One region of the Paenibacillus amylolyticus genome, then DNA from elsewhere that is predicted to be linked to it. Evidence: predicted binding sites of a transcription regulator. Region 1 holds the regulator's gene; the other holds the start of a gene.

Region 1 (3,950 bases):
TTGAGCTGGACCGCCCCTGCTGACGACGGTGGCAGTGCGATATTGGGCTACAAGGTATGGTATGGCAACGTGACGCCGGTCACACTGGATGCGACGGAGACCAAATATACCTTTAAGAACCTGACAAACGGCCAAGGCTACAACTTCACCATCATCGCGGTGAATGCAAAGGGCGACGGCGCGGAGATCAGTGCAACGACGACGCCGATGAAGACGACGACTCCCACTGTGCCTGATTCTGGCGGCAATACGGGCAACACCGGAAACACCGGAAATACCGGCAACATCGGTAATACGGGCAACACCGACAATACGGGCACCGGGACAGACGCTGGAACGTTGAAGTCGACCTACACAGTGAATACACCGAAGGATAAGCCCGCGGTCACAGACAAAAACGGCAACACCACCCTCCCCGGTGGCGGCGAGATTGCGACCAAAGGCGGGACGAAGATTAAGGTACCTGAAGGCACAACGATAGACTCAAACGGTAAGGTAACCATTCCGGCAGACAAGAGCGCCGAAGTGACACTACCCGGCGGCAACAGCACAGTGACCATTTCGGGAGGCTCGACGATCGCGAGCGACGGTACGGTTACAGTAGGCGGCAAAGACGCGCATGTGAACCTGCCAAACGGCAACCGTGTGGATATCCATGGCGGATCGAAGATACGGAGCGGCGGAGCGGTTGTGATAGGACCGAGCGGCGCAAAAGTTAGCTTAGATAACGGCATGTCGCTGAACATCCGTGAGGGTACGGAGCTGGCGGTTGATGACGCCACCCCACTGGGCTTCCTCGTGATATCGGGCAATCCTTTCAGGGATGCCAACATGGACGACTGGTTCTACAGCTATATAAATTTCGCCTACACATACGATCTTTTCAACGGCACGACGTCCACAACGTTCTCACCCGGCACCGCAATGACACGTGCAATGTTCGTGCAGGTACTGGCCAATCTTGAGAACGTAAACCTCTCCAGCTACACGAGTTCCCGCTTTAACGACGTGACGGACGGGCAATGGTACACCGCGGCAGCTGAGTGGGCGGCCGAAAAAGGCATAGTCAACGGTACAAACGCAAACCTGTTTGACCCCAATTCACCGATGACGCGCGAGCAGATGCTGGTGATACTATACAACTACATGAAGTACAAGGGCTATGAGCTGCCTGAAAGCCACGCTAAGTCCTTCACGGACGAGAGTGAGATCAGCTCTTGGGCGTTGGAGGCCGTTCAGGCGCTGCGGGGCACCGGCATTGTAGTAGGCAAGCCGGACAACTTCTTTGCTCCCAAAGCCACCGCCACCCGTGCCGAAGTAGCCACGATCTTTGTAAGATTCGTCGAATATCTGGCTGACTGAAAGCGTATACAGAAAAATGGAGACCCTACCGACTGGACAATATCCAGCCGGTAGGGTCTCCTTGTTTTCAAACTGTACTTTTTTTGACAACTCCACAGTCAGGACTTTAAACCCTCTATTTTTGCATCTAGAATATTCATCCCCAAGTCCAAAAAATTCTAATTAATTAATGCATGTTTTGATTTATTTCACGCACAAAAAAACGCCATCACAATAATGTGATGGCATTCTTGATTATGGAGCCTAGGGGGATCGAACCCCTGACCTCATCGCTGCCAGCGATGCGCTCTCCCAGCTGAGCTAAGGCCCCAGGATATGAAATAGATAACTTGTCCAACACTGCTACGTTCCACAGGCGACTCCTATATCATATAAAATCCAGCTTTCGCTGTCAATCACTTTCTCAAGATCCAAAGTGATTGGAGAAGAACAACCGATTTCTCTGGTACACACGGACTGGAACTCCAGACTGCTCTTCTCCCTTTACCAACTTCACTAATCCTCCAGATCGTCTTTGGACAACAGGGATTTCAGTTCTTTCATGAACATATTGATATCTTTGAACTGGCGGTATACCGACGCAAAACGGACATACGCCACTTCATCGACTGGAAACAACTGTTCCATCAACAGCTCACCAATCTGGCGACTCTCAACTTCAGCATCGGCTGTATTACGCAGAGATTTCTCCACTTCAGATACCATCATCTCCAGGGTCTCTACGGAGACTGGACGTTTCTCACAGGCACGAATAAGCCCACGGAGAATTTTGTCCCGGCTGAACTCTTCACGACTGCCATCTTTCTTAATGACGATCAGTGGAGTCTCCTCAATCATCTCAAACGTTGTAAATCTTCGGGCACACTGCTCACACTCACGGCGACGACGAATGGATTTTGCTTCGTTGGCCGGACGCGAATCAAGCACTTTGGTACCCATATAACCGCAATAAGGACACTTCAAAACAGATCACTTCCCACGTTTTACTTTTTACCACATATTCCCTGTACTGATTTTGTAATGAAAAACGCATTGCCGACACATAATACTTTTACCAACCCGCGAGGAGGTGAACAGCAATGGCACAAAGCAATGGTAACTCCAACAACTTGGTGGTAACTAAAGCTTCCGCAGCACTCGAGCAAATGAAATATGAAGTTGCTCAAGAACTCGGAATCAGCATCCCACAAGACGGATACCAAGGTAACATGACTTCTTACGAGAACGGTTCGATCGGTGGATACATCACGAAGCGTCTGGTAACAATTGCAGAACAGCAATTGGCAGGTCAATACCAATAATATCTGCATCGTAATACGCTACACAGAGGAGCATGGAGCGGCCGGTGAATAACCGGCCTGCTCTGTGCTTCTACTTATATACTTAGAACGTATTATAGATCTTTACATACTGATTATAATAGTAAATGACTCTTTGTACATAGTGACGCGTCTCACCAAACGGAATATCTTTCACCGTATCGAACGAGCCATCCCATACACCATCTCTAAGCCAACTGTTTACTTTGCCTGGACCCGCATTATAGGCAGCGATCATAACTGCTTCATTGCCATCAAATTGATCGGACAGATTCCGCAGATACCATGTGCCTAACTGAATATTTCGTTCTGGCTCGTGCTTTAATTCCTCCAGCGAAGTGTCGGGAATTTTGGCTTGTTCCAGTATCCAGTTCGCCGTGTCCGGCATCAGTTGCATGAGCCCAATGGCACCTCGTTTGGATTCCTTGCTTGTCTTAAAATTGGTCTCCACCTTGATAATGGAAGCAATCAGAAACGGATCAACCTCATAACTCTGAGATTGGGCACGGATCTCTTCCTTATAATGTATGGGATAGAACCATGCCATCCAGTTTGTATTCAGAAATAACACCAGTACAAAGGAAACAAACATCAACAGCAATACACGTTTCTTACGCAATATTCTCATAACAAACCCTTACGCTGTAGATATGAGTCAATTTGCTGTTCCGTCGCAGACCATAAGCCGCTGTTATCGATAACAATGTCTGCCAGCTGTTTTTTGCGCTCAATATCCATCTGTACATCCATTCGAGCCTCAGCCTGTGCTGCAGTCATTCCATCCCGACTCATCAAGCGATCTCGTTGCACCGATCTCGGGACATATACAACCATGACTTCCTCAAAACCGTCCTCCAGACCTGATTCGTAGAGCAAAGGAATATCAGATACCACAAGTTTATCCGGATGTTGCAACGCGTATGCAGCAGCCCGTTCGCGCATCTCTTTTCGGATCGCCGGATGTGTGATAGCCTCCAATGCCTTTCGTTCCTCTGGTTGTTCGAAAACAATACTCCCAAGCTTTTTCCGATCCATTGTTCCATCTTCGTTCAGTATGGCTTGTCCAAACCGCTTAACAGCGGCGGCCAACACGGGATGCCCAGGCATCATAACTTCCCGGGCAATAACGTCTGCATCGATGAGCAACGCTCCCTTACTGGCGAGATAGGCGGAAACACTGCTTTTGCCTGTCGCGATCCCGCCGGTTAAGCCTATATTCATCGTTTCACCTCATAACAACTTCATTATTCCCATAATCATTAACATTAG
Region 2 (3,950 bases), 160 kb from region 1:
TTTGATCAACAGTTCAACCTTGTGCCCATGATCTCCGTATCGAAGGAACAGAGAGCATACTCGACCGAGTGCCTCAGCCATGGCAAACACGTCCGATCCCGCTTTGCCCACGTTCAGGAAGATCTCACCCGGCGTTCCCTCCAGATCATTGATCGTAATGTAAGCCATCCCGAATGGCGTATTGATTTTGTATGTCGCACCGCGCAGTACTTGAGGACGGCTTCTGTATTGTTTATCCAGCACTGTAGAAGAGGACGGGGCTTGATCGGAAGAATGCGTTCTAACACCAACCTGGCTATTCGAAGTTCCATCACTTGCCTGTACTTCAGCATTATTCGGGTTTTCTATAGCAGATACGACTGTCTTCTCTTCAGCTTCCGCCGTGTTCTGATCTTCACCTTGGGTCTCTTCCTTCTTCGACGTGGACAACACCTGCACATCCCTGCTGCCATCACGGTATATCGTTACTCCTTTGCAGCCAAGGTCGAAGGCCAGTTCGTACAGCTCAGCCGTATCCTCCATTGTAAAATCAGCCGGACAGTTGGCCGTCTTCGAGATCGAACTATCCACCCATTGCTGAATCGTTGCCTGCACCCGTATGTGATTCTCAGCCGACAAATCCATCGCCGTCACATAATAGTCTGGTAAAGCTTCACCAGGATGTTCATCCAGCCAATCTTGTGCGATCGGTACGAACTGTTCATCATAACCTAGACGGCTTTGACGGAAATACTTGAAGGCGAAATACGGCTCAATACCTGTTGATGTGCCCACCATCGTACCTGTACTTCCCGTTGGCGCTTGTGTGATCAGTGTGACATTTCGAATGCCCTGTTTACGGATGGCCTCTCCCACTTCAGGGTACGTCGCAACCATGTTTTTCATGAATCCACTCTGTAAATACGGTTCAGCTTCAAAAGCTGGGAAAGCTCCCTTCTCTGCTGCAATCTCTGCCGATGCCAGATAGGCCTCCTTCGCCATGAATCCATACAGTCTATCCAGAAAAACAAGAGATTCAGGACTGCCGTATCGAATACGCAGCTTAATCATCAGCTCTGCCAGTCCCATGGTGCCAAGCCCAACCCGGCGTTCACGCTGCTGATTCAGTCTATTTTCCTCAAAATGATATGGTGTTGCATCGATGACATTGTCCAAAAATCTAGTCGAGATACGAGTGGTTTCCGCCAGTTCATCCCATGCCACATCATGATTTGTTTCATCGTAGAATTTGGACAGATTAATGGCAGACAGATTACATACACCCCAGGCAGGCAGACCCTGTTCTGCGCAAGGATTAGTACAGATAATCGGATTGAAGTACCAGCTGTTGGACATCTGGTTGTAGTACTCCATGAATACCACACCGGGCTCTGCCGATTTCCAGGCTGATTCAATAATGGTATGCCAGATTTCGCGCGCCTTCAGTGTACGATAGTGCACCACCGAATGACCTGCGGCTTTCCATTGCTGCATATCCCCGTTCCACTCGATGTCGTAGTCCGGATCGTTCGTATCGGGGAAAACCAAGTCCCAATCTCCGTCCTGCTTGACAGCCTCCATAAATGCGTTGCTCACACATACAGACAGATTGGCATTGGTCACCTGCCCCATCGTTTGTTTCACGGTAATAAAATCAAGCACATCTGGATGCCAGTCATTCATCATCAGCATGAGCGCACCCCGGCGGCTTCCGCCCTGTTCAATCAGTCCAGTCGTATAACTGAACAATCCGCCCCACGATACGGAACCGCTGGATGATCCGTTGACACCTTTCACCACCGCTCGGCGAGGACGCAAAGAGGACAAATTAATGCCAACACCTCCCCCACGTGCCATAATCTCCGTCATCTCGGTCAAAGTCTTCATGATTCCACCCCGACTGTCTTGCGGAGACGGAATGACATAACAATTGAAAAGTGTCAGCTCATCGCTTGCCCCCGCGCCCGCAGCAATGCGGCCTCCGGGTACTAACTTCCAATCTTCCAACACAGAGCGGAACTTGGACTCCCACTTCGCCCGCTGATCAGCTGTGGATTCTACAGAAGCCATCGCTTTGGCAAGACGGTCCCACATCTCTTCTGGAGTTTTTTCTATGTTGAGTGTCAATTTCTCCACGTTTGTCTCAATCATCTCTCCGCTTCGAGTCCTTACCTGTACAAGCTGACCCTGACGTTCTATGATTTCGCCCACTTCCTTGGTTGGGAACTTCGGATCATCCTTCGTTAATACCAATACCACATCTCCGACCTTGGCATGATTCGAATCAGCGTCCTTCCAGGCGTATCGGTCCAGGAATATTTTTTCGCTAAGTCCTTCTAATTGGTACGATCGTTGGTTCGATTTCATCGCTACATTCAACCTCCCCGGCATAAAGCTCCATTTTCACTATAAAAGTAAATTATGACGAAACACCACATATAGTGATATAAAAACAGTATATTACACCATATATTGATTTTCCATGCGACTTTTATCACAGACCTTATTTTATAGACTCCCTATACACGGACAAGCTTCTTGTAAATAAACTGTAGTTCACATTGGTTCAACTAAACTTTTTACACAAGAACGGAGAGGACAGAAATAACCTGAAGAAGCGAAGCGTTGGCCTAAAAGCTTTCTGAAAGAAAGCTGCATCGAAAGCATACGCTATCCCCGGGTTTTCCCCCTTTGGACAAGGGAATCAAAAAAAATCTGGGGATAACAGCGATTGAAGGTTATTCTGTCATCGGAGTGACAAGTGTAAATATTCCTTATTTGAACCCACATAGTTATGAACTGACTCTCATTCGTCCATACTATTACCTACGAATAAAACGTCATCACGTATGGCAGGGGAGGAAACACCATGAACCGGAAAAACCCGCATCACACGAATCAACCTGTAGCCGAGCTGCCCGTTCCTTTAGAATTTGATCGGACTTGGATTAATCAATTAGAATCACGACTGGATAAAGGAGGTCCTTGGGGGGATTATCGACTCTTCCAACTGGGCATTCAAGCCGAAGAGACCAACCTGATTCCCAATTTTGACGAGATCCAATGTCTCAAGCATCTACAAGGCCTTACCCCACTCCCTCACCAGATGGACACTGCTCGCAGAGTATTATTTGAAATGTCAGGCCGGGCCATTCTCGCCGATGAGGTGGGTCTGGGCAAAACCATTGAAGCCGGTCTCATTCTGAAAGAATATATGGTTCGGGGTCTCGTATCCAAGGTACTCATTCTCGTGCCAGCCTCTCTTGTGTTGCAATGGGTACGGGAGTTGAATTCAAAATTTGGCATCCCTGCTATTGCTCAGAAAAAGGCCTATTCCTGGCAGAATGAAGTGGTTGTTGCTTCCATGGATACAGCCAAACGTGACCCACATAAAGATATGCTGCTGAATACCGACTACGACATGATTATTATTGACGAGGCTCATAAACTCAAAAACAAGAAAACAACCAACTATCAATTCATGCTGAAATTGCGCAAAAAGTATTGTCTGCTGCTCACGGCTACACCTGTGCAGAACGATATGAGCGAGTTGTTCAATCTGATCAACCTGCTGAAGCCCGGTCAACTGGGTCGTCAGGGTGACTTTGCGGCCAACTTTGTTGTAGACAAACGGGTTCCGAAAAATCAGGAACAGCTTAAGAACGAGTTATCCAAAGTCATGATTCGTAACCGCCGCGGCGAAGGCCCTGTTCAATTTACCAAACGGAACGTCTCCAACGTGAATCTGCAACTATCGCCCGAAGAACAAGCGCTTTATGATGGCGTGACTTCCTTTGTTAAAGACCAGTACCAGGAAGCTGGCGGCAACCTGAGCAGCATGCTCTCCCTTGTTACATTGCAGCGTGAAGTGTGCAGCAGTCGGGATGCTGTATTCGTGACGCTTGTTAATCTGTCGAAGAAACTTCCGCTGGACTCTCCCCTTCGGGACAAGATTTGGGAACTCGTTGCCC

What was found. The regulator NrdR, encoded in region 1, represses ribonucleotide reductase genes. The targets are predictions, from matches to a motif close to AACACNATATATNGTGTT.
Region 2: V6668_RS10650 (adenosylcobalamin-dependent ribonucleoside-diphosphate reductase) is a predicted target of NrdR. The motif match lies at 2,408-2,425, and genes of this name have one in related genera.

What each region holds. Positions count from the first base shown of each region.
Region 1 covers NZ_CP145892.1:2,178,864-2,182,813, reverse strand. Annotated here, with positions in the region: gene V6668_RS09950 (S-layer homology domain-containing protein) at 1-1,362, shown strand, start outside; tRNA gene V6668_RS09945 (tRNA-Ala) at 1,600-1,672, opposite strand; gene nrdR (transcriptional regulator NrdR) at 1,858-2,325, opposite strand; gene V6668_RS09935 (alpha/beta-type small acid-soluble spore protein) at 2,442-2,663, shown strand; gene V6668_RS09930 (lytic transglycosylase domain-containing protein) at 2,746-3,309, opposite strand; gene coaE (dephospho-CoA kinase) at 3,306-3,902, opposite strand; gene V6668_RS09920 (manganese efflux pump) at 3,912-3,950, opposite strand, start outside.
Region 2 covers NZ_CP145892.1:2,340,575-2,344,524, reverse strand. Annotated here, with positions in the region: gene V6668_RS10650 (adenosylcobalamin-dependent ribonucleoside-diphosphate reductase) at 1-2,346, opposite strand, end outside; gene V6668_RS10645 (DEAD/DEAH box helicase) at 2,849-3,950, shown strand, end outside.